DNA from 4 places in the Streptomyces sp. NPDC060002 genome. Region 2 is predicted to be linked to each of the others. Evidence: riboswitches for the same ligand, from Rfam matches in the RefSeq annotation. Region 2 holds a riboswitch; each other region holds the start of a gene.
The links. A riboswitch is a leader RNA that binds a small molecule or an ion and turns the genes downstream of it on or off. The one in region 2 is predicted to bind cyclic di-AMP.
Positions count from the first base shown of each region.

Region 1: linked by a shared signal. The riboswitch ahead of ACFWBD_RS10440 (transglycosylase SLT domain-containing protein) and the one ahead of ACFWBD_RS15870 (C40 family peptidase) in region 2 are both predicted to bind cyclic di-AMP.
Region 3: linked by a shared signal. The riboswitch ahead of ACFWBD_RS37695 (M23 family metallopeptidase) and the one ahead of ACFWBD_RS15870 (C40 family peptidase) in region 2 are both predicted to bind cyclic di-AMP.
Region 4: linked by a shared signal. The riboswitch ahead of ACFWBD_RS02445 (LysM peptidoglycan-binding domain-containing M23 family metallopeptidase) and the one ahead of ACFWBD_RS15870 (C40 family peptidase) in region 2 are both predicted to bind cyclic di-AMP.

Region 1 covers NZ_JBHWUW010000008.1:89,154-96,009, forward strand. The annotation lists gene ACFWBD_RS10430 (GNAT family N-acetyltransferase) at 1-490, opposite strand, end outside; gene ACFWBD_RS10435 (HAD family hydrolase) at 781-1,605, shown strand; gene ACFWBD_RS10440 (transglycosylase SLT domain-containing protein) at 1,666-2,139, opposite strand; cyclic di-AMP (ydaO/yuaA leader) riboswitch at 2,143-2,371, opposite strand; gene ACFWBD_RS10445 (polyprenyl synthetase family protein) at 3,004-4,014, shown strand; gene ACFWBD_RS10450 (outer membrane lipoprotein carrier protein LolA) at 4,241-5,530, shown strand; gene ACFWBD_RS10455 (ABC transporter ATP-binding protein) at 5,691-6,707, shown strand; gene ACFWBD_RS10460 (ABC transporter permease) at 6,694-6,856, shown strand, end outside.
Region 2 covers NZ_JBHWUW010000014.1:129,449-136,304, forward strand. The annotation lists gene ACFWBD_RS15850 (8-amino-7-oxononanoate synthase) at 21-1,148, shown strand; gene ACFWBD_RS15855 (DUF397 domain-containing protein) at 1,204-1,446, opposite strand; gene ACFWBD_RS15860 (helix-turn-helix domain-containing protein) at 1,456-2,316, opposite strand; gene ACFWBD_RS15865 (ATP-binding protein) at 2,530-3,012, shown strand; gene ACFWBD_RS15870 (C40 family peptidase) at 3,071-3,544, opposite strand; cyclic di-AMP (ydaO/yuaA leader) riboswitch at 3,548-3,759, opposite strand; gene ACFWBD_RS15875 (hypothetical protein) at 4,102-4,416, opposite strand; partial or broken gene ACFWBD_RS15880 (ClpP family protease) at 4,424-4,873, opposite strand; partial or broken gene ACFWBD_RS15885 (ABC transporter permease) at 4,831-5,580, opposite strand; gene ACFWBD_RS15890 (TetR family transcriptional regulator C-terminal domain-containing protein) at 5,752-6,369, shown strand; gene ACFWBD_RS15895 (urease subunit gamma) at 6,254-6,526, shown strand; gene ACFWBD_RS15900 (urease subunit beta) at 6,537-6,848, shown strand; gene ACFWBD_RS15905 (urease subunit alpha) at 6,841-6,856, shown strand, end outside.
Region 3 covers NZ_JBHWUW010000075.1:20,321-27,176, forward strand. The annotation lists gene ACFWBD_RS37685 (PrsW family intramembrane metalloprotease) at 1-573, shown strand, start outside; gene ACFWBD_RS37690 (aldo/keto reductase) at 590-1,534, opposite strand; gene ACFWBD_RS37695 (M23 family metallopeptidase) at 1,688-2,710, opposite strand; cyclic di-AMP (ydaO/yuaA leader) riboswitch at 2,718-2,886, opposite strand; tRNA gene ACFWBD_RS37700 (tRNA-Met) at 3,200-3,273, opposite strand; gene ACFWBD_RS37705 (dihydrofolate reductase family protein) at 3,345-4,472, opposite strand; gene ACFWBD_RS37710 (MarR family winged helix-turn-helix transcriptional regulator) at 4,527-5,042, shown strand; gene ribA (GTP cyclohydrolase II) at 5,194-5,835, shown strand; gene ACFWBD_RS37720 (NUDIX domain-containing protein) at 5,813-6,568, opposite strand; gene ACFWBD_RS37725 (DUF4406 domain-containing protein) at 6,565-6,856, opposite strand, start outside.
Region 4 covers NZ_JBHWUW010000001.1:527,048-533,903, reverse strand. The annotation lists gene ACFWBD_RS02465 (helix-turn-helix domain-containing protein) at 1-241, shown strand, start outside; gene ACFWBD_RS02460 (DUF6126 family protein) at 238-360, shown strand; gene ACFWBD_RS02455 (tyrosine-protein phosphatase) at 409-1,206, opposite strand; gene ACFWBD_RS02450 (alpha-galactosidase) at 1,430-3,505, shown strand; cyclic di-AMP (ydaO/yuaA leader) riboswitch at 3,774-3,968, shown strand; gene ACFWBD_RS02445 (LysM peptidoglycan-binding domain-containing M23 family metallopeptidase) at 3,973-4,965, shown strand; gene ACFWBD_RS02440 (hypothetical protein) at 5,200-6,856, shown strand, end outside.

The DNA of each region.
Region 1 (6,856 bases), on a different contig from region 2:
GACGCCCGAGCCTGCGCTCCTTGGCCAGAGTCGTCTTCAGGAACTTCGGCGACTGGGCGCGCAGCACGGACTCGTAGGTCTCGTAACCCTTTTCGACGTCGATGACATAGGAGGCGTACTCCTCGGCCGCGTGCGGGGTGAACAGCCCTTGCTCCGCCTCCAGGTTGTCGAAGGCGAAGCTCGACAGGGCACATGCCCGCATCAGTTCGTCGGCGTCCAGCCCGAGACCCGGGGCCAGCACCGCGCCCTGCGCGTCCGAGACGCCGTACGCGAGGGCCTGGCCCTGTCCGAGCAGGCCCCGCTCGTGGGGCAGGAAACCGACCGGCTCACGCCCCTCGTACACCACCGCCACCCGCGAGCGTGGCTGTACCAGGCCCACGGCGTCGGTGAACTCCGGTTCCATGAAGGGGTTTCGCGGAAGCGCCGACGCGGCACGCAGCGCGCGCCACCGCTCCCTCTCCCCCTCGCCGAGGTCCTGCGGCCTCAGCACACGAATGCGCCCACTGCTCAACCTGACCCCCCGATCAAGTCCCCCTGGACACCTGGACGGTACCGCTCCACCCGGGCGTCGCGGTAGGTAGCGTCCCATCTTGTTGCCAACCGGTGCAGAGGCCTACAACCGTCCGCAACCCGGCGATGTGCCAGAAAGCCGTTTCATCGAGTCGGCCGGCAGCCAGTCGTGAGCCTGGCGCACAAGGGGAGTTGGCAGAACAGGACAGGACCTGAACGTCGGCCGGTTCGTGTCGGACCCGGGGGGCCTGGGATCCGTATTCTCTGATCATGGCCGCACCCACCGCATATGCCGCGCGCACCGCGTACTCCCTCATCGCCACCGATCTGGACGGGACGCTGCTCCGCGGCGACGACACCTTCTCCGACCGGTCGCTCGACGCGCTCGCGCGGGTGGCGGCCGCCGGCGCACGCCACCTGGTGGTGACGGGACGGCCCGCGCCCCGGGTGCGCCCGCTGCTCGACCGGCTGCACAGCAGGGGGCTCGCGGTGTGCGGGCAGGGCGCGCAGTTGTACGACGCCGGCGCGGACCGTCTGCTGTGGTCGGTCACCCTGGACCGGGAGCTGGCCGAGACCGCGCTCGGCAAGATCGAGGCGGAGGTGGGGCAGTTGTACGCGGCCGTCGACCAGGACGGTGTCGACGGGCTGACGCTCATCGAGCCGGGCTACCGGATGCCGCACCCGACACTGCCCGCCCTGCGCGTCGGCCGGCGCGACGACCTGTGGTGCGAGCCGATCAGCAAGGTGCTGCTGCGCCATCCCACGCTGTCCGACGACGAGTTGGCGTCGACGGCCCGCTCGGTGGTCGGTTCGCTGGCCACGGTCACCATGTCGGGGCCGGGCACGGTCGAACTCCAGCCCTGCGGGATCACCAAGGCGACGGGTCTGGCCCTGGCCGCCGAACATCTGGGGCTGCGGCCCGAGGACACCGTCGCGTTCGGGGACATGCCCAACGACATCCCGATGTTCGACTGGGCGGCTCGTGGTGTCGCCATGGCCAACGCCCATCCGGAACTCAAGGCGGTGGCCGACGAGGTGACGACGTCGAACGAGGACGACGGCGTGGCCGTCGTCCTCGAACAACTGTTTCCGTAACCGGCTACCGGCTACCGGCTGTCGCCTGCCGACGCCGGCGACCGGGCCCGGGCGGGACGGTCAGTACGCGCCGAACACGTTGTCGATCGAGCCGTAGCGCGCGGCCGCGTAGTTGCAGGCGGCGGTGATGTTCGCGACCGGGTCGTACGAGTCCCACGACGTGCCGTTGACGTGGTAGGCGCGGAACGTCGGGTCGATGACCTGGAGCAGCCCCTTGGACGGGATGCCCGCGGCCGCGTTGGAGTCCCAGAGGTTGATGGCGTTGGGGTTGCCGGAGGACTCGCGGATGACGTTGCGGTAGATGCCGTTGTACGTCCCCGGGATGCCGTGCTGCCCCATGACCTGGAGGGAGGCACGGATCCAGCCGTCGAGGTTGTTGGCGTAGCCGAGGCTGGTGGCCGTGGAGACGGCCGGAGTCGCCGCGGAGGCGGTGGTCGCCCCGAGGACGGGGAGAGCGAGCACGGCCGCGCCGGTGACGGCGACGGCGAGCGTGCGGACGAAACGGTTGCGGCGCGGCTGAGCGGCAGCGGGCATGACGATTTTCCTCTCCGGCGCCTGCGAGGTGAGCTGTCGGGTTCGGGCGGGAGCTGCCCGGTCGCGTCCTGACGGTCGCGACTTGACCCCAAGCCGTACCGGCCTGTCCGAAACATCTCGGGTATCCAAGACATCCGGAAAATCCGTTTCGGCGACTTACCTGGTTCCCCCGCTCCTGCCGAGCGGTGTCGATGGGTGTGCGGGCGGCGGCAGGATTCGGCGTTCCACCCGACAGGCCGGGAACGTATGCGAGAGCACATGTCCGAAACAAGTACCGGATTCACAGATCACCCCTATTGACCTTGGTCTGTGACCTATGAGGTGCTTGATCCTTTGTGGGTGCAAACCTTCAACTTGCTTACGGGGTGCGGAGAATCGGTGAACGTCGAGGTCGGACCGGATCTCCCTGAGGGGTGAGCCAAGTCACCAGCATTCACAAGAGCGGCGAATCGGGCAATAGCCCCAACTCATCGTTAAAGGACCGGCAATGGACCGCGGAGGGAAATCGCCCGGAGTTGCCCCCGGCGCGTCGAGGGGGAGGCTGAAGGGAATGCGTGATGGTCGTCACGTGAAGAGGGGGTGACCGCGCCCGTCACCTCGACGGGCGCCCCGGTCCGGGACGTGAATCTCCGCTTCCCGGAAACTCTCTCCATGTCCGCTCATATGAGCTGATCGAAAACATATCGGGCGTGATCCGATAGCGCCTGGCCTGCGAGGCGCCTCCCGGGCGAGCCATTCGAGCCCGCGGGACGTGGGGGCTATCGGTGATCGAAACGTGACCGGATACGCTGACTTGAGTGATGGCAGAGACCTATCGACAAACCGCGTAATCGCCAGTAGACACCAGCAGACAGGAGACCCCTCGTGACCGTCGTCGGGCCGTTCGGGCTGAGCGTGCGGGACCAGGCTCTGGAAGCCGATGTCCAGGCCGGATTGGCGGCTGTCGAGGAAGGCTTGCTCGAGGCCACCAAGAGTGAGGTCCCGTTCATCACGGAGGCCGCCCAGCACCTCGTACGCGCGGGCGGCAAGCGGTTCCGGCCGCTGCTCGTGGTGCTCGCGTCGCAGTTCGGGGACCCGTACGCGCCGGGTGTCGTGCCGTCGGCCGTCGTGGTGGAGCTGACCCACCTGGCCACGCTGTACCACGACGACGTGATGGACGAGGCGGCCGTGCGGCGCGGGGTGTCCAGCGCCAACACCCGCTGGGGGAACTCCGTCGCCGTCCTCACGGGCGACTTCCTCTTCGCTCGCGCCTCCCACATCCTGGCCGACCTCGGGCCGGAGGCGGTACGGGTACAGGCGGAGGCGTTCGAGCGGCTGGTCACCGGGCAGATCCTGGAGACCGCGGGTCCGACGGACGGGCGGGACCCGGTCGACCACTACCTCGACGTGCTCGGCGGCAAGACGGGTTCGCTGGTGGCGGTGGCCTGCCGGTTCGGGGCGATGATGTCCGGCGCCGACGACACGGTCGTCGACGTGCTCACGCAGTACGGCGAGCGGCTCGGCGTCGCCTTCCAGCTCGCGGACGACGTCCTGGACATCGCCTCCGACTCGCACGAGTCGGGCAAGACGCCGGGCACGGACCTGCGCGAGGGCGTTCCCACGCTGCCCGTGCTGCGGCTGCGGGAGCGGGCGGCGCGGCTGTCGCTGCCCGAGGACATCGCCCTGTGCGAGCTGCTGGACTCCGACCTGACCGACGACGCCCGGCACACCGAGGCGCTGGAGGCGCTCCGGGCCCACCCGGCGCTGGAGCAGGCCCGCCGGGACACCGTGCGGTACGCGAAGGAAGCGCGGTCCGCGTTGGCGCCGCTGCGGGAGTGCGACGCGAAGGCGGCGCTGATGGAACTCTGCGACGCGGTGGTCCACCGGGCGGGCTGACCCCGGCGACCCCTACGGGTCGGACGGCGGCTCGTCACCTTCGTGTCATACCGCAGGCGTATGTGGAGTTGAGCCCTCGGGCTGACGCTTCCCCGTGGCCGATTTGGTCAGATGGGAACCACGGAAAACACCACTCCTCACCGATTCGGGTGAGAATGGCGGCTTGGGGTGGGGACGTACAAGCGCGAGATGACCAGCCGCCGCCGACGACGGAGGTAAGGCACACATGGCACCGAAGGCATCCGACGACACCACGACCGGCGGGGAGCCGACCGGCGGGGAAACCGACGAGCTGCGCCTCGGACGGCGCAAGGCCGCACGGTACATCGTCCCGGTCACCGTGATCGGTGTCGCGGCGGCGACGATCGGGCTGGTCCCGGCGCTCGCCGACTCCGGCGACCCCGACCTGCCGAAGATCACCGCACAGCAGCTCCTCGACAAGATCGCCGCTTCGGACGTACAGCAGCTGTCCGGAACGGTGAAGATCAGCACCGATCTCGGGCTGCCCGACCTCGGCGGACTGGAGAGCGGGCTCCTCTCGGGAGCCACCGGACAGGGCGGTGACGGCTCGTCCGCCGATCCGTCCACCAAGCTCACCGAACTCGCCGCCGGCACGCACACCCTGCGCGTCGCCGCCGACGGCCCGGACCGGCAGAAGCTCTCGCTGCTGGAGAACGCCGCCGAGTACAGCGTCATCCACAACGGCAAGGACGTGTGGGGGTACGACAGCGCGTCCAACGAGGTCTACCACTCGACCGCAGGCGAGAGCTCTGGCAAGGGCTCCGGGAAGGCGGAGACCCCCGTCCCCGCCACGCCCAAGGAGCTCACCGAGGACGCTCTGAAGGCGGTCGACGACACGACCTCCGTGACCGTCGACGGCACCGTCCAGGTCGCCGGGCGTGACGCCTACAAGCTGCTGGTAAAGCCGAAGCAGTCCGGTTCCACGGTCGGCGCGATCAGTGTGGCCGTGGACGCGAAGACGGGCCTGCCGCTGAAGTTCACGCTGACCCCGGCGAGCGGCGGCGCCGCAGTCGTGGACGCCGGCTTCACCCAGGTCAGCTTCGCCAAGCCCGCCGCGTCCACCTTCGACTTCACCGCCCCCAAGGGCGCGAAGGTCACGGAGGGCGACGAGGCCGGGGAGAGCGCCCCGGGGCACTCGGAGAAGTCCGACGACCTCGCGAAGGACCTCGAAGGCATCGAAGGCATCGAAGGCATCGAAGGCATCGAGGGCGCCGAAGGCCAGGACGGCCTCGACGGGCTCAACGTCCTCGGCGAGGGCTGGACGTCCGTGGCCGTCTTCGACACCGGCGGCGAGGGTGTGCCCTCGGGCGCGGAGGCCGGCGGCGATCTCGGCGGTTTCCTCGGTTCCTTCGGCGACAAGGTGACCGGCAAGTTCGGCTCCGGCACCGTCTTCTCCACCCGCCTGATCAACGCCCTGATGACGGACGACGGCAAGGTCTACGTCGGCGCGGTCACCAAGGACACCCTGGTGAAGGCGGCGAACGCGGCGAAGTAGGCCGGCGAAGCGGGCCATGCGGGCCATGCGGTCGAAGCGGTCGAAGCGCGCGAAGCGGTCGAAGCGACCGAGCGGTGAAGTGATGAAGTGGTGGAGCGGGTGAAGTAGGACAGATCCCGGCCTGCGGACACCGGAGGCCGGGAAGCCGGAGGGGGAGCCGATGGGGGAGCCAGTACGGGAACCCGTACGGGAGGCCGTGCGGGAGCCAGTACGGGAGGCCGTGCGGGAGCCCGGGGACGGCGACGGCGTCATCCACACCCGCGGCCTCACCAAGCGCTACCGCGGGGGACAGCTCGCCGTGGACGGCCTCGACCTGACCGTCCCTGCTGGCAGCGTCTTCGGCTTCCTCGGCCCCAACGGCTCCGGCAAGACCACCACCATCCGCATGCTGATGGGGCTCATCGAGCCCACGGCCGGCTCGGCCCGCGTCCTGGGGCAACCCATGCCGCGGGCCGCGCGCGCCGTACTGCCCCACGTCGGGACCCTCATCGAGGGTCCCGCCCTCTACGGCTTCCTCTCCGGCCGCGACAACCTCCTCCGCTACGACGCCGCCGACCCGACAGCCGATCCGCGCACCCGGCGTGCGCGGGTCTCGGCGACGCTGGAACGGGTGGGCCTGACGGCCGCCGCCGGCAAGAAGGCGAAAGCGTACTCCCTCGGCATGAAGCAGCGTCTGGGCCTCGCCGCCGCCCTTCTCCAGCCCCGTCGGCTGCTCGTCCTCGACGAGCCGACCAACGGCCTGGATCCGCAGGGCATGCGGGAGATCCGCTCGCTGATCCGGGAACTGGCCGCGGAGGGCACGACCGTCTTCCTCTCCTCGCACCTGCTCGACGAGATCGAGCAGGTGTGCACGCATGCGGCGGTGATGGCACAGGGCCGACTGCTCGTCCAGGGCCCGGTGGCCGACCTCGCCGCGGGAACGCGCGGCCGACTGGTCGTGACGACCCCGGACCCGGCGGACGCGGCCCGGGTGCTGAAGGAGCAGGGGGCGGACGACGTGGTCCTCGGTGAGGACCGCGTGAGTGCCGAGGCTCCGCCCCCGGACCGCGATCTCGCCGATCTGAACGCCGCGCTGGTGACGGCGGGCGTCCGCGTCCGCGGCTTCGCCGTCGAGCGGGCCTCCCTGGAGGACGCGTTCGTGGCTCTCACGGGGGAGGGATTCGATGTCGCGGGCTGACACGGTGGACGACCGTGAGCGAACGCCGGCACCGGCACCGGTGCCGACACCGCCGCGGACGGCGCACTGGACCTGGACCTTCGGGCTGCTCCGCAGCGAACTGCTGACCACCTTCCGGCGCTGGCGCACCCTCGCGCTGCTGGGCGTGC
Region 2 (6,856 bases):
TACAAAAGCCCGGAGGACCCATGGCGTTCGGCTGGATCGACGAACAGGCGGAGCTGCGCCGCCGGGCCGGGCTCGTACGGACTCTGCGGCCCCGCCCGGCCGACTCGCCGCTCCTCGACCTGGCGAGCAACGACTACCTGGGCCTCGCCCGCCATCCCGAGGTCACGGAGGGCGCCGCGGCGGCCGCCAGGACCTGGGGCGGCGGTGCGACCGGCTCCCGGCTCGTCACGGGCACCACCGAGCTGCACGGCGAGCTGGAGCGGGAGCTCGCGGAGCACTGCGGCTTCGAGGCGGCCCTCGTCTTCTCCTCCGGGTACGCGGCCAACCTGGCAGCGGTCACCGCGCTGGCCCCCCACGGCTCGCTCATCGTCTCCGACGCGGGCAACCACGCCTCGCTCATCGACGGCTGCCGGCTGGCCCGCGGCGCCACCCAGGTCGTCGGGCACGCCGACCCGGACGCGGTGCGCAAGGCGCTCGGCACGCACGACGGCCCGGCCGTGGCCGTCTCCGACACGGTCTTCTCGGTCGACGGCGACGCCGCCCCGCTGGCCGCCCTGGCGGCCGCCTGCCGGGAGTACGGCGCCGGACTGGTCGTCGACGACGCCCATGGGCTCGGTGTGCTCGGGGACGGCGGGCAGGGCGCTCCGTACGCGGCGGGTCTGGCGGGCGCCGACGACGTCGTCGTCACGGTCACGCTGTCCAAGTCGCTGGGGAGCCAGGGCGGCGCCGTACTGGGGCCCGCGCGGGTGATCGAGCATCTGGTGAACGCGGCCCGGACGTTCATCTTCGACACCGGCCTGGCCCCGGCGGCTGCGGGCGCGGCGCTGGCCGCCCTCGGACTGCTGCGCCGGGAGCCGCAGCGCGCGTCGCGCGCGCGTGCGGTGGCGGGCGAGCTGCACGCGCGCCTGACGGCCGCGGGTCTGGCAGCGGTGCGTCCGGACGCCGCGGTCGTCTCCGTGCGTGCGCCGTCCCCGGAGGGGGCCGTGCGCTGGGCGGCGGACTGCCGGTCGGCAGGCCTGGCCGTGGGCTGCTTCCGTCCTCCCTCCGTGCCCGACGGCATCTCGCGCCTCAGGCTGACCGCGCGTGCGGACCTCTCCGGGGCCGAGCTGGAACGCGCTGTACGGGTGATCGGCGAGACACGACCATGAGTCGGCGTGACACGGCCGTGGACCGCCGCTGACTGCTCCGGCTACTCCGGTGCGGTCAGCGAACCCGCGAAAACACCGCCGTGAAGCCCGACCAGCTCTCGGGGGAGAAGAGCAGGGCGGGTCCGGCCGGGTCCTTGGAGTCGCGTACGGCGAGCAGACCGGCCCAGGGGCCGGAGGCCGGCCGGGCGGTCTCCACGCAGTTGTTCGCTCCCGTGCTGTAGCTGCTGCGCAGCCACCGCACATCCGGGAGACGGTCGGGATCGGTACTGGAAGGTACGTTCCGCGGTGGTGCGGACATGGTGCCTCCTTACGCGCCGTCGGCTATCGCGGCGATGTAATCCGATGAGTCCCCGGGCGAAAGGGCGTGCGCCCGAAGGGCGTTGAAGGCCTCGGTGTAGGCCTGGAGGTCTTCTTTCCGTTCGAGATAGAGGCTACTCGTCAAGTGGTCGAGAACAACCACGTCCAGATCAGAAGTGCGCGAAAATGAGAAGATAACGAAAGGGCCGGTTACCCCGATATGGGCTCCGGCGGCGAACGGCAGTACCTGGAGCCGCACTTGGGGCAATCGGGCGGCTTCCACGAGCCGGCCCAGCTGTCGCGCCATCACCTCGGGTCCGCCCACCTCCCGCCGCAGCACCGCCTCGTCCAGTACCGCGCACAGTTCCAGCGGCGGCTGCGCGCGCAGCACGTCCTGGCGGGCCAGCCGTACCTCCACCAGGGTGTCGAGCTGGTCCTCGTCGCTCCCCTCCACGGCCGCCCTGGTCACCGCGCGTGCGTACTCGGGCGTCTGCAGCAGTCCCGGCACCACCGTCGTCTCCAGGGTGCGCATCGCACTCGCCTGCGACTCCAGGCTGATGAAGTCCCGATAGGTGGGCGGCAGCACCCCGCGGTAGGCGTGCCACCAGTGGTCCCGGCCGCCACTGCCGCCGTCGCTCGCCAACGCCAGCATCAGCTCCCGCAGTTGCGGATCCTCGACCCCATAGGCGTCGAGGAGTAACCGCACATCGGCCGGTTTCGATCCACTGATACCGGTCTCGATGCGGCTCACCTTGGACTGGTGCCAGCCCACGAGCCGGGCCGCCTCACCACTGGTGAGCCCCGCCTGGGCGCGCAGATTGCGCAGTTCGGCGCCCAGCTTTCGGCGACGCACCGCGGGACCGTGCTGCATGGGTCCCTCCTTACTCCTATCGGGCCGACCAAATACGCTCTGCCGTCGCAGAGTTCACCGCATTGGGCGACAGATATATGCATATCCTGGTGGATCCCACCCGTGACCGGCGCGGTAATGGCAGTCTGGCGAAGAAGCACCAGTCCGGGACCGTACTCGAACCATCCGCACCGTGTCGGGCTCCCGGTCCCGTGGGAAAGGGACGACGTCGCCATGGCAGATCACCTGGAAGCATCCGTCATTCTGCCGAGCGATCCCGCCTCGGTCTCCACGGCCCGCGTCTTCGTGGCCGACGTCCTCGGGGAATGGGGTCTGCCGGCGGACACGGAGACGGCCGACGCCATCCGGCTGATCGTCTCGGAACTCGCCACCAACGCCGTACAGCACACCTTCGGGCAGTCGCCCACCTTCACGGTGGAGCTGGTCCTCGACCGCGACGAACACCTGCGCGTCGGGGTCACCGACAGCCACCCGCGCTTCCCCAAACGACTGCCGGCCGCCGTCCAGCAGGACAACGGCCGAGGCATGGTGATCATTCGCTGGCTGACCGCGGAGTGCGGCGGCAGGCTGAGAGTGCGGCCCACCCGGGAGGGCGGCAAGACGGTCACCGTCGAGCTCCCGTGGGCCGTCCCGGCGACGGAGCCGGTGACCGGAGCTCTGACGGCCCCGGCGGAGGGTGAGCTCCCGGGGCGATGAAGGCGCGTCAGGACACCCCCACCGCCCCGGGAAAACCAGCCCGTGACCCGGGCAGGCCCTAGCGGACCCGCCCGTACCAGACGCTCTTGGTCCAGATCTTCTGGAGCTTCACCACGTCGCCGGTCTTCGGCGAGTGCCAGATCTTGCCCTTACCCGCGTAGATCCCGACGTGGTACACGTTCGAGCCCGAGTGGAAGAACACGAGGTCGCCTGCCTTGCGGCTGGACGACGAGATGTGCTTCGTCTTGTTGTACTGCTGGGCCGCCGTCCGGGGCAGGCTCTTGCCCGCCTTCTTGAACGAGTACAGCGTGAGCCCGGAGCAGTCGAACCTCTTCGGTCCGGTGGCCCCGTACTTGTACGGGGCACCCTTCTTGGAGGCCGCAATCTGGAGCGCCTTCGTCGCCGGTGTGGCGGCCGCGGCGTCGGGGGCGAGCCCCGGGACCACGACCGAGCCGCCCACGGCGGCGATGGCGAAAGCCGAGGCCGTACCGGCCCGGGCCATGAGCGACGGGACACGATTGAGCGCAGTCATGCGCAACCCTTCGTCAGCCGCCTGTGAAGGATGACCTGTCGGATTCGGGCTGGCGAAGTTGCCCGGCCGCTGCTGCGGCTTCACCCCAAGGGCTGCTCGGTCCGGTCATGGCGTGACCGTTCCGGCGACCCGTCGTGCTTGGGTCCTCCACTCCTGCCGATGCACTCCTGTCGACCGGTCATCCGGGAGGCGGCAGGACTCGGCGTCCGCCCGGACCGCCCCGCCGCTTGTGGCGGGGGCTTGTCGTCAGTCAGGGATCTTGGCTCACCGATGTCCGAAATTCCCAACGGAACCGGGGATTTGTGGGGTTACTCACCACTCACCCGTTCGGGTGAACACTCTGATGGGTGATCAGGTGTCAGGGCGCCTCAGGGGCTCCCACCAGCGGTGACGCCTCCTGTTCCACCCGAAGTGCGTCCTTTTGCGCAACCTCTGGGCGTCTGGGGGAACAGTAGACGTTCTGCCGAACGGGGGTACGCCTTCTGGGCCGTTTCGACTCCGGTCCGGTCGTCACGTCGTCGGCGTGTCCGGGTCCGGACCGGGGTCGGCCGGTCGGCTCAACTGTCGGCGAGCGGGGGCAGCGTGACCCGCGCGGTGCGGCGCTCCCCGTCCAGGACGCGCAGCGCCCGCGCGAGCGTCGGCGCGTGCAGCTCGCTCTCGCCCCGCTGGTGCATCAGGGTCAGCGCGTCGCGCAGCGCGGCCGCCTTGGTCACCAGAGCCTGGGCGGCGCGCAGCCCGCGGTAGGTGTCGCCGTGGTGGGCGGGGTTGATCCGGCCGAGCATGTCGACCACGTCGAGGTAACCGTCGGTCAGCTCGGCCTCCGCGCGGGTCAGCGCGGGCAGTGGGGGCAGCGGGGGCAGCTCGGGCACCATCGGCGGCTCACCTCCCGCCGGGCGTGCCGGCCGAGGCCTTGCGGCTGGGGACGATTCCGTCCACCAGGCCGTACGCCACGGCCTCCTGGGCGGTGAGGAACGTGTCCCGCTCGATGTCCGCGGTCACCTGCTCCGGCGTCCGCCCGGTGTGCCGTACGAGCATCTCCTCCAGGCTCGCGCGGGTGCGTGCCAGCTCCTCGGCCTGGACGGCCAGGTCGCTCGCCTGTCCCTCGAAGGGCTCGGGCAGGGACGGCTGGCGGATCGTCATCCGCGCGCCCGGCAGTGCGTACCGCTTGCCCGGAGTGCCCGCCGCCGGCAGCACCGCCGCGGTCGAGCCCGCCTGGCCCAGGCAGGTCGTCTCCACGTCGCAGGTGACGTACCGGATGGTGTCGTAGAGGGCCGTCATCGCGCTGAAGGAGCCGCCGGGGGAGTTGATGTACAGCGCGATGTCCCCATCACCAAGAACGACACGACTCCGATGCCCGGCGTGCCGAGCAGCGCGGCACAGCCCGCCACCGCCGCGCTCACCGCCAGCGTCGACAGCCCCAGCACCGCGGCCTCCGCCCACCAGTCACCGGTGAGCACCCCGAGCCAGCTGTGCGCCAGCGCCGCGGCGACCAGCCCGACCAGGGCGGCGGCGCCGACCAGCGCCATCACGGCACGGACCCGCGCAGGCCCAGCAGGGACGCCACCGCGCCGGCCGCGATCCCGGCGAGGGCCAGCGGCAGCACGCTCGCACCGAGGGCCGAACCGCGCGGGTCGGCGGCCGGCGCCGCCACCACGTCCACCGTCCTCACCCGGGTGCCCGAGGCGGCCGCAGGCTGCGCGGCCGCCTGCTGGAGCAGCTGCGCGACCAGTGGGCTCGCGGCCGAGGCGGTCAGCAGCTCGGACCCCTCGGCCGTGACGACCACCGCGCCGTATACGGTGCGGTCCTCCACGGCGTCCCGGGCGGCCGTCCCGTCGGCGTAGTGGTGGATCGAAGGCGCCCCCGTGCCGGGTCAGTCGCCTCTCCGGCTGCGCGGTCGCGGCGGGCGGGCCGGCCACGCCGATCGGCAGGTCGCGGGGCGCGGTGCGGGCGGCCGGCCAGGCGAAGGCCCACAGGGCGACGGCGGCGAGGGTCGGGACGAGCAGGACGACGGCGATCAGTCGCCGGGTGGCGGGCATGGGGGCTCCCCCTGGAAGCGGGCGGGTCGGGTCGGCGTGAGCGGTAAAAAGAAGCTCATCGCCGCGATCGTCGGCGAGGTGCTCGGCGAGGTCCGCGAGAGCTTCGAGGAGGAGGGCCGGCACATTCCGCCACCGGCGCCCGACATCCTGGTCTCCTCGGTCTTCGGCCGGGTGCACGCCTCCCGGGAGTCCCTGACCGTCGACGGGCAGCCGGCCTTCCCCCGCCTGGTGATCCAGGTGTGGACCAAGACGCTGCGCAACCCTGAACTGGCGGCGATCCTGAGCGAGGGCTACAGCGGGGTGCGCGAGGCGTGGGGGCGGATCGTGGTCGCCTACCAGGAGGCCGGGATGATGCGGTCCGATGTGTCGCCCGACCATGTGGCCCGCACGTTGATCGCCGTCGTCCTCGGCTTCCTCGTCCAGCAGTCGCTGCTCGGGCCCGCCCCCGTCGAGGTACTGCGTGACGGGCTGCGCGCGTTGATGAGCGTGTCGGCCCCGCTGTCGGGGCCTGAATCGATCACAGCTCGGTTAACTTGCTCGAAATGCGGTCCAACTAGCCTGCCGATCCATGCCACCAGGGTCTTTTCCCCGTGGCCGCGGAACCGGGCCCCGCACGGTCCGGAGCGAGGATGTGAGGTGGGACGTGCAACTGACCCCGCACGAGCAGGAGAGGCTGCTGATCCACGTGGCGGCCGACGTCGCCGAGAAGCGCCGGGCCCGCGGGCTCAGGCTCAACCACCCGGAAGCCGTGGCCCTCATCACGTCGCACATCCTCGAAGGGGCGCGTGACGGCCGTACGGTGGCCGAGCTGATGTCCTCCGGCCGCAAGCTGCTCACCCGCGACGACGTCATGGAGGGCATCCCCGAGATGATCCACGACGTCCAGGTCGAGGCCACCTTCCCGGACGGCACCAAGCTCGTCACCGTCCACGACCCGATCGTCTGAGGGGGCGTCGATGATTCCCGGAGAGATCCTGTTCGCGGCGGACCCGGTCGTCTACAACGAGGGCCGCGAGGTCACCCGGCTCACCGTCCTCAACGCCGCCGACCGGCCCGTCCAGGTCGGCTCCCACTACCACTTCGCCGAGGCCAACCCCGGCCTGGAGTTCGACCGCGCCGCCGCGCGCGGCCGACGGCTGAACGTCGCCGCCGGCACCGCCGTGCGCTTCGAGCCCGGGATCCCCGTCGACGTCGAACTCGTCCCCCTCGCCGGCGCCCGGGTCGTGCCCGGTCTGCGCGGGGAGACCGGAGGTGCCCTCGATGCCTGAGATCTCGC
Region 3 (6,856 bases), on a different contig from region 2:
TACGCGGCCGCCGGCTGGCTCACCCCGGCCGAGCCGTTCGCGCTCGGCTCCATGCGGGCCCGGCGGCTGGCCCGGGAGTACGCCGGCCGCCACCTCGGCAAGCCGGCGGCGCGGGAGGTGGCGCGGTACGAGGCGTACGCGACGTCCCTCGCGTTCCTGCGGCACCGCGGCCGGCGAGGCCGGGCCGGCGCCGACTTCCTCGTACGCGAGCGGGAGTTGCTCAACGAACTGTGGAGGCGCAAGGACGTCGCCCGGCCCGCGCTGGACCACGCGGCCCGGATGACGGCCCCGCCGGTACGGGTGGCCGCGCCGCCCTGGCCGGTGTACGGGGTGTACGGGTACGGCCGGGGTCCGGCCCACGGCCAGGGCCACACCGCCGGATTCGGGCACCCGTCGGCGCCGGTGTACGGAAGTCCGCCCATGTACGGGAATCCGACGGTGTACGGGAGTCCGCCGGGGCCGTCGTACGGATACGGGTACGGCTACGGGCACCCCGCAGCACACGGCCACGGGAACGGCCCCCAGAACGGGTATCCGGCAGGGCCGTACCCCGCTCCCCACCCGCGCCAGTAGGCCGGGCCGAGGCAGGTCAGGCCGAGGCCCGGGTCAGCCGGGCGAGCTCCTCCGCCGTCAGCTCCAGCCGTGCCACCCCCAGCAGCGCCGGAAGCTGCTCGACCGTCCGCGCGGAGGCGATCGGCGCGGCCACCGTCGGCTGCGCGGCGAGCCACGCCAGGGCGACCGTGGGGATCTCGGCGCCGTGGGCCTGGGCGATCTCGTCCAGGGCGGTGAGGACGTCGCGGCCCCGCTCCGTGTCGAGGTGCTTGGCGGCGCCGGCCGCGCGGGCGCTCTGCACGGTCGTGCCGGGCCGGTACTTGCCGGTGAGGAAGCCGGCGGCGAGCGCGAAGTACGGGACGGCGGCGAGGCCGAAGCGGGCGGCGAGGTCCTGGAGGCCGCCCTCGTAGGTGTCGCGGGAGACCAGGTTGTAGTGGGGCTGGAGGGCGACGTACCGGGCCAGGCCCTCGCGGTCGGAGAACTCCAGGGACTCCCGGAGCCGCTCGGGCGAGATGTTGGAGGCGGCGATGTGCCGCACCTTGCCCGCCCGCACCAGCTCGTCGAGCGCGCCGATGATCTCCTCGACGGGCACCTCGGGCTTGTCGAAGTGCGTGTAGTAGAGGTCGATGTGGTCGGTGCCCAGACGGCGGAGCGAGGCGTCGGCGGCGGCCTTGATGTTGTCGGCGGTCAGACCGGGGAACTCGGGGTGCTGGCTCACCTTGGTGGCGATCACGACGTCGTCGCGGTTGCCCCGGGCCTTCACCCACCTGCCGATGATGGTCTCGGACTCACCACCGCTGTTTCCCTCGATCCACGCCGTGTAGGAGTCGGCGGTGTCGACGAAGTTGCCGCCCGCGGCCGCGTAGGCGTCGAGTACGGCGAAGGAGGCCGTCTCGTCGGCGGTCCAGCCGAAGACGTTGCCGCCGAGGGAGAGCGGGAAGACCTCGAGGTCGGAGGAGCCGAGCTTGCGAAGAGAAGTCATGCTTCGTCTCAACGGGCGCCGACGGCCCGCCCATTCCGGGCGTGACGCGAAGAACATGTGAACGGCGCCTGTGGACGGCACGGACGGCAGCCCCGACGCGGAGGGCGTCGGGGCTGCCGGGGTGGATCAGGGTGTCCTCGGGAGAGGAACCGGTCAGGGGTTGAGGCCCTTGCCGCGCAGCCAGGCCGCCGGGTCGATGCCGTCGGCGCTGCCGTTCGGGTGGACCTCGAGGTGGAGGTGGGCCCCGGTGACGTTCCCGGTCGCGCCCACGCGGCCGATCACATCACCGGTGGCGACCTTCTGGCCGACACTGACGCTGATCGACGACTGGTGGCAGAACCACAGCTCGGTGCCGTCGTCCAGAGTCAGGATGGTGCGGTAGCCGTAGGAACCGGCCCAGCCGGCCTCGGTGATGGTGCCGCTGTGGACGGCCTTGATGAGCGTGCCCGTCGGCGCGGCGAAGTCCAGACCCGTGTGGTAGCCGGAGGACCAGAGGGCACCGGCCTGGCCGAAGGTCGAGGTGATGGTGTACGAGGAGGTCGGCAGCGTGTACTGCTTGGCCAGCTCGGCCAGGCGCGCGGCCTCGGCCTTCGCGGCGGCTTCCTCGGCGGCCTTCTTCTTGGCGGCGGCGGCCTTGGCCTCCGCCTCCTTCTCGGCCTTGGCGGCGGCGTCGGACTCGGCCTTGGCCGCGGCGGCGAGGGCCTTGACCTCGACCTGCGACTGCTGTGACTCGGCCTGCGCCATGATCCGGCTGCGCAGTGCCTCGCCGGCGTCGGCTGCGTTCTCCTCGGTGTCCACGGCGGCTTCGGAGCCGAAGCCGGCGAGGGCCGGGGCGGTTTCCGGGGCGGGCTCGTCGTCGGAGATGAGCGAACCCACGTTGGGCAGGTCCGGCATCGAGATCGAGACGGGCGCCTTGCCGGTGTTGGCGCTGGCCATGCCACCCGCGCTGACGGCGGCTATGACGCCGACGCCGAGGACGGTGGAGCTGCGGGCGAATCCGCCGCCGCGCTGCTTGGCGACGCGGTGCTTGCCGCGTACCGGGCGAGTGGACTCCGCGGTGGGGTTCCACTCCTCCCAAGGGCCCTCGTCGGTGCGGTAGCCGCCGTAGCCGAAGGTCTCGGTGGACCGCTGGCTGGGGGCGTAAGGGGCCTCGGGGGCAGGCGGGTTGGACGCCACGCGGGCGCACTCCTTTCCTTCCGTCGCCTACCGGGTTAGCTGACGGGTTCGGAGCGGGAAGGTCTCCTACGCGCGTATACCGGTCGTGGACTCTGCGAGTTCACGAAGGCTTCCGCGTGATTCACCCCAAGGTGGTGGTTCCCCGGTTCCCTTGCGGGATTCGGCACGTGCCGCACGGAGCCGACTCTGGTGCCGGCTGGGACGACCGCGCTGCGTTATCGAACGTTAATAGACCCGGGGGTGGGTTTCCAAGCTGTTCCTCTTGATCAACAACATTTCCGGCCTGGACTTTTGGGCCAGCAGCGGTGAAAAACGGGCGAGTTGACCGCGCCTCGACATTCCCCGGAAACGCTTCATCAGTCACGGAAGTTTTGATGGTGACCCAGTCGTTATGCGCAGGGCGGTCGTCCGGTCACCAAGAGTGAGGGAGCGGTCGACGAAAAGACCGAAGGCCGGAGCCCTTTCGGATTCCGGCCTTCGGTTCATCAGTAGCGGGGACAGGATTTGAACCTGCGACCTCTGGGTTATGAGCCCAGCGAGCTACCGAGCTGCTCCACCCCGCGGCGATGAACACAACTGTACGCCATCAGCGGGGCAGAAAGCACATCGGTTGATCCACGGGGCCCCGGCGGCCTCAGAGGAGGTGGCGGTTCGGCTCCTTCGCCCGCTCCTCGTGCTCCGGGAGCACGAGGACGTCGACGCCCTGGGCCGTGAGCAGACCGGTCCCGTCCGCCTCCGTGACGAACGTGTCCGGCTCGCGCCAGGCCGTGACCACCCTGCGCAGCCCCGCGTCGAGGATGAGGCGGGCGCAGGGGGCCGGGCGGGAGGAGCGGCGGGCGCAGGGTTCGAGGCTGCTGTAGACGGTGGCCGCGGACAGCCGGGGGTCGGCGGGGTCGAGCTTCGCGAGGGCCGCCTCCTCGGCGTGCACGACCGGGTCGCCGGCCTCGCGGGAGTGGCCTCGGGCCAGCTCCGTGCCGTCGGCGGCCACGATCACCGCACCGACACTGAAGGCGGTCTCCGACGGCGGACAGTCGGCCGCGAGTTCGCAGGCGAGGGCCAGCCAGTGCCTGTCGGCTGCGGCGGGCAGCGGTCCGGCGCCGGGGGCGGTGGGCTCGTAGCGGTTCAGGACGACGTCCTCGATGCGCCGGCTCTCCACCAGGCGCAGGCGTCCGCCCTGGTAGCCGCCGGGTCCGAAGAGGCGGGGCGCGGCCGGGTCGCCCACGAAGAGCGGGGCGAGGACCAGCTGGAGTTCGTCGGCGAGGCCCTGCCGGAGCAGCTGGGTGTGGATCGTTCCGCCGCCCTCGACCATGAGGCGCCGTACCCCGCGCTCGTCGTGGAGGTGTTCGAGGAGACGGCGCCAGTCCAGTTCGGGGCCGAGCGGGACGGCGTCCGCGGCGATGCCGAGGGCGCGGACCCGTGCGGCGCCCTTCTCCGTCGTGTACACGACCTTCTCGCCGCCCGTGTGCCAGAAGTTCGCCGCCGGGTCGAGGTCGCCGGAGCCGCTGACGGTGACCTTGAGGGGGTACGGCGGCCGGCCGGCGGCCACCCGGGCGGCGCGGCGCTCGGGGGAGTTCACGAGGAGCCGGGGATTGTCGGCGCGGATGGTGCCGGCGCCGATGAGGATGGCGTCGACGGAGGCTCGTACCTCGTCGACGCGGTCGAAGTCGGCGCGGCCGGACAGGAGCAGGCGCTCGGGCGTGGTGTCGTCCAGGTAGCCGTCGAGGGACACGGCGGCGGACAGCAGGACGTACGGGTACGGCATCGACGCGGCTCCCCGGGTCTTGGTTCAAGTTTGAAACAAACCTACACTGGCTGTATGACGACTCGCTGGCTGTCCCCTGAGGAGCAGCGCGCCTGGCGCGCCTACGTCGCCGGCTACCTCCTGCTGGAGGACGCGATCGACCGGCAGCTCCAGCAGGAGGCCGGCCTGCCTCATCTGTACTACTCCATCCTCGCCAACCTCTCCGAGACACCGGAGCGGCGGCTGCGGATGACCGACCTCGCGGAGCAGCTGAAGATCACCCGCAGCAGGCTGACGTACGCGGTGACGCGCCTGGAGAAGGACGGACTGCTGCGGCGGGAGGAGTGCCGCTGGGACAAGCGCGGGACCGTCGCGGCCCTGACGGACCAGGGTATGGCGGCCTTGGAGAACCTGGCGCCCGGCCATGTCGAGACGGTCCGCTCCGCCCTCTTCGACCGGCTCACTCCCGAGCAGGTGGGGCAGCTGGAGGAGATCTTCACGCAGGTCGTGCTGGGGTTCCAGGACGGCGACGAGGCGGCCCCGCGGGAACTGCCGTGGCGCCGCCGCTCGTCGCCCTGTTCGGGAACCTGATCACCGCGGGCGCATGAGGTGCGCGCCACAATCCCGTTGCTTCAAATTTAAAGCATGGGGTAGGGTCTCGATTCGTTGGATCTGCTTCAAATCTGAAGCACAAAGCGGCCCGGTGCCGCCTTGCCACCGTCCTCCGGACCCGGGAGACCGCATGCCCGACACCCCCTCCGCCACCCCACGCGCCCGCGTCCGGGTACCGCTGCGCTTCCCCGACGGCTACTCCGTCGACGCCGAACTGGTCACCTTCCACGGACTCGCCGACGGCCAGGAACACATCGCCGTCGTCCTCGGCGAGCCGGCGCCCGGGGCCACCCCCCTGGTCCGGCTGCACTCCGAGTGCCTGACCGGTGACGTCTTCGGCTCCGCCCGCTGCGACTGCGGGCCGCAACTGCGCGAGGCGGTCGAGCGCATAGCCGGGACCGGCGGTGTCCTGCTCTACCTCCGCCAGGAGGGCCGCGGCATCGGCCTCTACAACAAGCTCGACGCGTACGCCCTCCAGGACCAGGGCCTGGACACCTACGAGGCCAACGCCGCGCTCGGCCTGCCCGAGGACGACCGCGACTACACGGCCGCCGCCCAGATGCTGCGCGCCCTGGGCATCACGAGCCTGGACCTGCTGTCCAACAACCCCGACAAGGCAGGCCAGTTGCGCGACCTGGGCATCGACGTCCACGACCGGGTCCCGACGGGCGTCTTCACGACCCCGCACAACGTCCGCTACCTGCGCGCGAAGGTCCTCCAGACGCAGCACACGCTGCCCCTGGCCGACCTCACCGGGCTGAGCGTGAGCTGACCGCCGACGGCCCGAACGGACCGTCCAGCGCGGCCCACTGGAGCAGCATGATGGTCTTCGCGTCGGCGATCGCGCCGGTGCGGACGAGGTCGAGGGCCTCCGTGAAGGGGAGTTCGACGACGGCGATGTCCTCGCCCTCGGCCGCCACGCCCGCCGTGCCGGCTCCGGGGACGGAGGCGTCGTAGGGGGCGGCGAAGAAGCTGAGGCGCTCGGTGACCGAACCGGGGCTCATGAACGCGTCGAAGACATGCTCGACGTCGTGCACCGCCCGTCCGGTCTCCTCGGCCGCCTCGCGGCGGATCGCCTCGCGCGGGTCGTCGCCGTCCAGGAGTCCGGCGGCGGCCTCCAGCAGCATGCCGTCCGGATGTCCGTTGACGTACGCGGGCAGCCGGAACTGCCGGGTGAGCAGGACGGTACGGCGCTCGGGGTCGTAGAGCAGGATCGTGGCGCCGTCGCCCCTGTCGTACGTCTCGCGCCGTTCGCGGCTCCAGTGGCCGTCGCTGTGCCGGTAGTCGAAGGTGGTGCGGCGCAGGACGGACCAGTCGCAGGCGAGGACCTCGACGTCGAGGACGCGGACCCGGTCGTTGCCCGTGAGATCGCGCCCGTGGCGGTCGAGTCCGGTACGGCCGCGGGGGTCCGGGACGTCGATGCCGGGGGTGCCGGGGGCGGGGCGGGACGGGGCGTCGTGGGAGCCGGACGCGGGGGCGGGCGAGGTGGCGACGTGCTCGGTCATCGGCGGCCTTCGGGGAGGGTGGCAGCGGCATCGGCGGTATGGGCGTAGGGGATGTCGGCGAGGTCGGCGTGGACCGGCTTGCCCTGGGCGCGGGCCCGCTCGGTCATCCGGTCGGCGCCCTCCGAAGGACCGCCGATGCGCAGGACCGCGTCGCAGCGGTCCAGCAGGCGTTCGGCGACGGGGTGGAAGAGCTCGTCGAAGAGCGGGTCGCCGGGGGCGGCGCCGCCCGCGGTCTCCAGCAGGGGCAGCGCGAGCGCCTCGCCGGTGACGGGCAGATGCCCGGCGCGG
Region 4 (6,856 bases), on a different contig from region 2:
CGTGCACCCCGGGGAGGAGTGGCTGCACGTCCTGCGCGGGCGGCTGCGGCTGCGCCTGGGGGACACCACCGAGCTGCTCGGGCCGGGTGACAGCGCGCACTTCGACTCGCTGACCCCGCACCGCATCGCGGCGCAGGACGACGACGGGGTCGAGCTGCTCTTCGTCCACACCCTGCTGCAGAGCCCCACGGCCGCGCTGTGCCTGGGCCCGACCCCTTCGGACATCGGAGAGACACCATGAAGGACATCGAGGAGAAGTTCCCTCGCTCCCTCTGGATCCGGCTGATCATCTACATCGCGGTGGGACACCTCTTCGCGGGCTTCCTGTGGCTGCTGTTCGAGGTGGGGGCCAACCAGTAGAGCCCCGGGGGCCGGTGCGGCCTCCGGGGCGCGGTGCCGGTCGCGGTGTCAGTCGAGCAGCCGGTCCCGCAGCCGCTCGCGGGTCTCGGGGGAGAGCCCGAGGCCCTCCTCCAGATAGGCGTCGACGCCGCCCCAGATCTCCTCGATGGTCTCCACGGCCGCCGCGAGGTACTCCGCGCGCGCGTCGAAGAGGGGAGCGAGCAGCTCCATGACCTCGGGGGAGTAGGCCTCGGCGGAGGTGGCGCTGCGGCGCACCCGGTAACGGCGGTGCTTGGCGTTGGACTCCAGGTAGTCGGCGAGGATCGCCTCACGCTCCACGCCCAGGGCGAGCAGCGTCACCGCGATGGACAGGCCGGCGCGGTCCTTGCCCGCCGCGCAGTGCATCAGGGCCGGGACGCTGTCCTCGGCGAGCGAGTGCAGCACCCGCGCGTGCTCGGCCGTCCGCTCCCTGATGATCGAGCGGTAGGAGGCGATCATCCGGCCGGCGGCCTTGCCGTCGCCGAGGATCGCGCGCAGCTGGTCGATCTCGCCGTCGCGCACCATCTTCCAGAACTCGGAGCCGTCCGCGGGGTCCGACAGGGGCAGGTTCACATTGCGCACGCCCGGCAGTTCGACGTCCGGGCCCTCCAGCTTCTGGTCCGCGGCGTTGCGGAAGTCGAAGATCGTGTGCAGGCCCAGGCCGGAGAGGAACGCGGCGTCCTCGTCGGTCGCGTGCGCGAGATGTCCGCTGCGGAACAGCGCGCCGTGCCGCACCCTACGGCCGTCGACGGTCGGCAGACCGCCCACATCCCGGAAGTTGCGCACAGCGGCCAGCTCGGGCTCGGTCGACGGGATCTGCTGCGTCACGGGGGCTCCCTCGCTGCCGGTCTCCGTCGGCGCGGCTCGTGGTGGCCGACGGGACATCTCCCCGACGATACGACATGGATTCCCCGGGCAACGGGTTGTCCACAGGGCGGTACCGCGCACGTCTGCCCAGGTGAAGAGTTGTCCACCGAAAGTTGCCCGGCAGGCCGGCCGCATTCGATGATGTTGGTGCTTGATCGCACCTGTTCGAATCAGTGGGGGTTTGATGCCCGAGATCGCCGACAACGGCCGCACCTGGCTCCTTTCCGGGCCGACGAGCAGCTACGCCCTCCACCTCACCGAGGGCGACGAGCTGGTCCACCTGCACTGGGGCCCGGGCATCGCGCTCGCGGACGCCGAGGCGCTCGCCGGCCATCCGCCGTCGGAGCGCGGGGCGTCCTTCGAGTCCCCGCTCGACGGCCGGGAGGAGTACCCGGTCGAGGGCGGACCCCGCTTCGTCCGGCCCGCCCTGTCCGTGCGCACCGACGAGCGACGCGGCACCGAGTGGTCCTACGAGGGCTTCGAGGCCGACGGCGGCGAGCTGCGGCTGCGGTTCCGGGACGCCGGGCTGACCGTCACCCTGCACTACCGGATGCGGGGCGATGTCGTCGAGCGCTGGACGACCCTGCGCAACGACGGTGAGCGGCCGCTGGAGCTGCTGCGCGCCGACTCCGCCACCTGGACCCTGCCCGAGCGCGACGACTGGCGGCTGTCGCAGCTGCACGGCCGCTGGGCCGCCGAGTCCCGGCTCACCCGGTCCCCCCTCACCTACGGGGAGCAGGTCATCGGCAGCCGCCGCGGCCACACCGGGCACCAGCACCTGCCCTGGGTCGCCCTGGACACCGACGCGACCGAGGAGCGCGGCGAGGTCTACGGCTGCGCCCTCGGCTGGTCGGGTTCCTGGCGGATCGCCGTCGCCCAACTCCCGGACGCGCGCGTACAGATCACCGGGGGCGCCGGGTACGACGACTCGGGTCTGCTGCGGCTGGCCGCGGGGGAGTCCTTCACCACACCGGTCTTCGCCGGACTGTGGAGCGACGCCGGCTTCGGCGGTGCGAGCCGCACCTGGCACGCCTACCAGCGCGCGTACGTCGTCCCGGATGCCGAACAGGACCGGCCGGTGCTGTTCAACTCCTGGGAGGCCACCTACTTCGACATCTCCGAGGAGCAGCAGGGCACGCTCGCCCGGCGGGCCGCCGCGATGGGCGTGGAGCTCTTCGTCGTCGACGACGGCTGGTTCGGGGCGCGCACCGGCGACCATGCCGGGCTCGGCGACTGGCAGCCCAACCCCGACCGGTTCCCGGGCGGACTGAAGCCCCTCGCCGACTACGTGCACGGCCTCGGCATGCAGTTCGGCATCTGGGTCGAGCCCGAGATGGTCAACCCGGACAGCGAGCTGTACCGGGCCCACCCCGACTGGGTGCAGTTCCAATCGGGACGAAAGCGGACGGAATTCCGCAATCAGCTCGTGCTGAACCTCGCGCGCGAGGACGTCCAGGAGTACCTCTGGGAGCAGCTCCACGGACTCCTCTCCAGCGCGCCCGTCGACTATGTGAAGTGGGACTTCAACCGCTGCTTCACCGACGCCGGCTGGCCGGACGACCCCTACCCGCAGCGCCTCTGGGTCGACCACGTCCGGGCTCTGTACGCGCTCCTGGACCGGCTGCGGGCGGCCCACCCCGGGGTCGCCTTCGAGTCCTGCTCCGGCGGCGGCGGGCGCATCGACCTCGGGATCATGAGCCGCACCGACCAGGTGTGGACCTCCGACAACACCGATCCGCTCGACCGGCTCGACATCCAGCACGGCTTCAGTCAGATCCACCCCGCCCGGGTCATGGCTGCGTGGGTCACCGACAGTCCCAACACCCAGCTCAACGGCCGGGTCAGCTCGCTGCGCTTCCGGTTCGTCAGCGCCATGGCCGGCGTGCTCGGCGTCGGCGGGGACCTCTCCGAGTGGAGCGAGGAGGAGCTCGCCGAGGCGCGTCGGTGGGTGGACCTCTACAAGGAGATCCGGCCCCTCGTGCAGCAGGGCGACCTCTACCGGCTGCGGCCCCCGGCGGGCGGCCTGAGCGCCGTCCAGTATGTGCGCGGTGACGAGAGTGTCGTCCTCGCCTGGCTCCAGGCGCAGCGGTTCGGCGAGCCCGTTCCGGCGCTGCGGCTGCGCGGACTCGACCCGACAGCGTCGTACGAATGCCGTGAAACGGGCGAAGTCCACCGAGGGGCGGTGCTGCTGCACCACGGACTGCGTACCGCACTGCGGGGCGACCTTGATGCGACGGTTATCCGGCTGCGTCGCATCTGAGGTTTCTGTCCGAATTGGATCCTTCGTTCCAACTCGCTCTGGAATAAAGGAACCTGGAGAGCCGTCACGTGAGCAGCGTCATATCCGTGACCGTGCGTCGTTCGCCATGTCCACGTAATTCGCATGCTTTCAAGGGTGCTTGCCGATGAACGAGCCCTTTGACTCACGCAGTGTGACCGGGGAATCTCGCAGCGGATCAAGAGAAAGGCGTTAACAGCACAACCTCTGCTTGTCCCTGTGCGTCCTGGTCGCTTACGTTCCACACCAATCCGGACGGACGCCGAATCCTGCCACCGCCCGGAACCCGCGCACTCACCCGTACGTGGCAGGAGCGGGGGACCCACAGGCACAACCGCCTGTTCCGGTCTCCGGAACAGGCTTTGGGGTAAAGCCGCGCCTCGGCGCGGCCGGACATCTCCAGTCCGCACCCGACAGCTCACCTCGCAGGCGCCGGAGAGGAATTCGCCATGCCCGCGAAGGGTAAGCACCGCCGTCCGAAGCCCCAGCGCTTCACTCGCTCCATCGCCGTCGCCGGAACCGGCGGCGCCGCGCTCGCCCTTCCGCTCATAGGTGCCGCCGGCGCTCACGCGGCCCCCGCGCAGTCCGTCTCCCAGTCGGCTTCCCAGGCCGTTCCGGAAAAGGCCGTGCAGTCCGTGCCGGTGGCGCAGAAGACGGCCACCGCCACGACGGCGAAGACCTACACCGTGCGGTCCGGCGACTATCTCTCGAAGATCGCCGACGACCAGAACGTCAGCGGCGGCTGGCAGAAGCTCTACCAGGACAACCGTCAGGCCGTCGGCGGCGACCCGTCGCTGATCCACCCCGGACTGAAGCTCTCCATCGGCAAGAAGGCCGCGACCTCCGCGACCGGCGGCACCGGCTCGTCCTCCGGTTCCTCCTCGTCCTCCTCGTCCTCCTCGTCGAAGTCGAAGGCGTCCGGAACCAAGTCGTCGTCCTCTTCCTCCTCTTCCTCCTCTTCCTCCTCGTCGTCCGGTTCGTCCTCCTCGAAGACGGTCACCCAGGCCGCCGAGAGCGGCACCGGTACCTCCAGCGGCTACACGCTGCCGGTGGGGGGCGCCACCGTCGGCACCGCCTACCACACGGCCGGCAGCATGTGGTCCAGCGGCTACCACACCGGCACCGACTTCGTCGTCCCGACCGGCACCACCCTCAAGGCCGTGGGTGCGGGCACCGTCGTCTCCGCGGGCTGGGGCGGCGCGTACGGCAACCAGGTCGTCATCAAGCTCGCCGACGGCTACTACGCCCAGTACGCCCACCTGTCCCAGCTCTCCGTCTCGGCCGGCCAGACCGTGACCGCGGGCCAGCAGGTCGGCCTCTCCGGCGCGACCGGCAATGTGACCGGCCCGCACCTGCACTTCGAGATCCGCACCACCCCGGACTACGGCTCCGACGTGGACCCGATCGCCTACCTCCGCTCGCACGGCGTCTCCGTCGGCTGATCCCCTCCGACTCCGACGACCTCCCGCCTGACACGCGGCCCAAGGCCGGACCCCGATCCCCGGGTCCGGCCTTCGGCGTGTCCGGGCGGCGCCGGTGTGGGAGTTCGCGCGTTCATGATCGTTCTATTGCGTTCTTGTGGCAGCCCTTCTCGCCCCATCGACAGGTGGGACAGAGTGGGGACACAGTGATCCCCGTCAGTGAGCAAGCGCTTTCTATCGCTCCTCGGAGGTCCTGTGTCCGGCGTCGACCGACGCATCGTCATCAAGGGCGCCGCCGCCGCGGCCGCCGTCACCGTCGCGGCCCTGCTGGCCGGACTCGTCTCCGCGCCTCCCGGGCACGCCGCCGGGACCCCGCGCCGGATCGTCGAGAACCTCGACCGCGGCCTGGTCGCCACCCCGTCAGGCGACGGGACCTTCCTCAGCTGGCGGCTGCTCGGCACCGAATACGCGCGGTACGGCGACGCCATCGCCTTCAACGTCTACAAGAACGGCCGCCGCCTCAACCGGGAGCCGATCAGGAAATCGACGACCTATCAGGACGACAGCCGGGGGACGGGGACGTACACCGTCCGCGCCGTCGTCGACGGGCATGTGCAGAAGCCGAGTCCGGCAGCCCTGCTCCTCACCGACGGCTACGCCGAGATCCCGCTGGCCGGCGCCGACGGCTACACCGTGCAGCACGCCTGGCCGGGTGACCTCGACGGCGACGGACGCTACGAGCTCGTCGTCAGCCGGCTGTCCGGGACCCGCGACCGGCCGGACCTGCTGGAGGCGTACACGCTCACCGGCGAGCGCCTGTGGCGGGTCGACCTCGGCCCCGGCTCCTACACCCAGGCCGGCGGGAACGGCGCCAACGACCCGGCGCCCGCCGCGATCAGCGGGTCCACGGCGATCGGCGGCTACCGCAACGACGACAACGTCACCGTCTACGACCTCGACTCCGACGGCCGTGCCGAGGTGCTGGCGCACACCGCCGCCGGGACCACCTTCGCCGACGGTGCTCAGGTCACCGCCGCCTCGCCCGCGAACCAGTTCGTGTCGGTGATCGACGGAGCGACCGGCACCGAGCGGACCCGGCAGCCCGTCCCCGACGACTTCGTGGCCGACGGCCCCTCCGGCGGCCACTTCGGCATCGCCTACCTCGACGGCGAACACCCCAGCCTGGTCACCAAGTCGGTCACCCGGGTCGGAGCCAGGCGCGGCGCGTTCCGGGTCCTGTTCCAGACCTGGGACTTCGACGGCACGGACCTCACCCGCCGTTGGAAGCACGTCGTGGACCCGACGACCGGCGCGACCAGCTTCCACCAGATCCGCACCGTCGACGTCGACGGGGACGGCAGGGACGAGATCGCCGACGGCAACTACGTCGTGAACAGCGACGGCACGCTGCGCTACGTCGTCGACGGGGCCATCCACGGCGACCGCTTCGACATCGCCGACCTCGACCCCGACCGGCCCGGCCTGGAGGGCTTCGCCATCCAGCAGTCCGAGCTGGGCATCGTCTCCGCGTTCCCCTGGTACTACTACGACGCCGACACCGGCGAGCGGCTGGTGACCGGCTCGCACCCGGCGAGCCCGGTGAGCGACGCCGACCTCGACACCGGCCGAGGGAACGCCGCGGACATCGACCCGGACCACCGCGGCTACGAGTACTGGACGTCCACCGCCGACGTGACCCGGCCCGGCGCGGGCGTCTTCAACGTCCAGGACGGCAAGGTCTCCACCACCACTGCCAGCGTCAACTTCCGTATCTGGTGGGACGGTGACAAGGCGTCGGAGCTGCTCGACTTCACCCGCGTCGAGAAGTGGGACCCGGCGACCGAGAGCAGTGCCACGGTCTTCGACCCGGCCGGCGTCGTCTCCGGGGCCCGCAACGCCACCCCCTTCTACG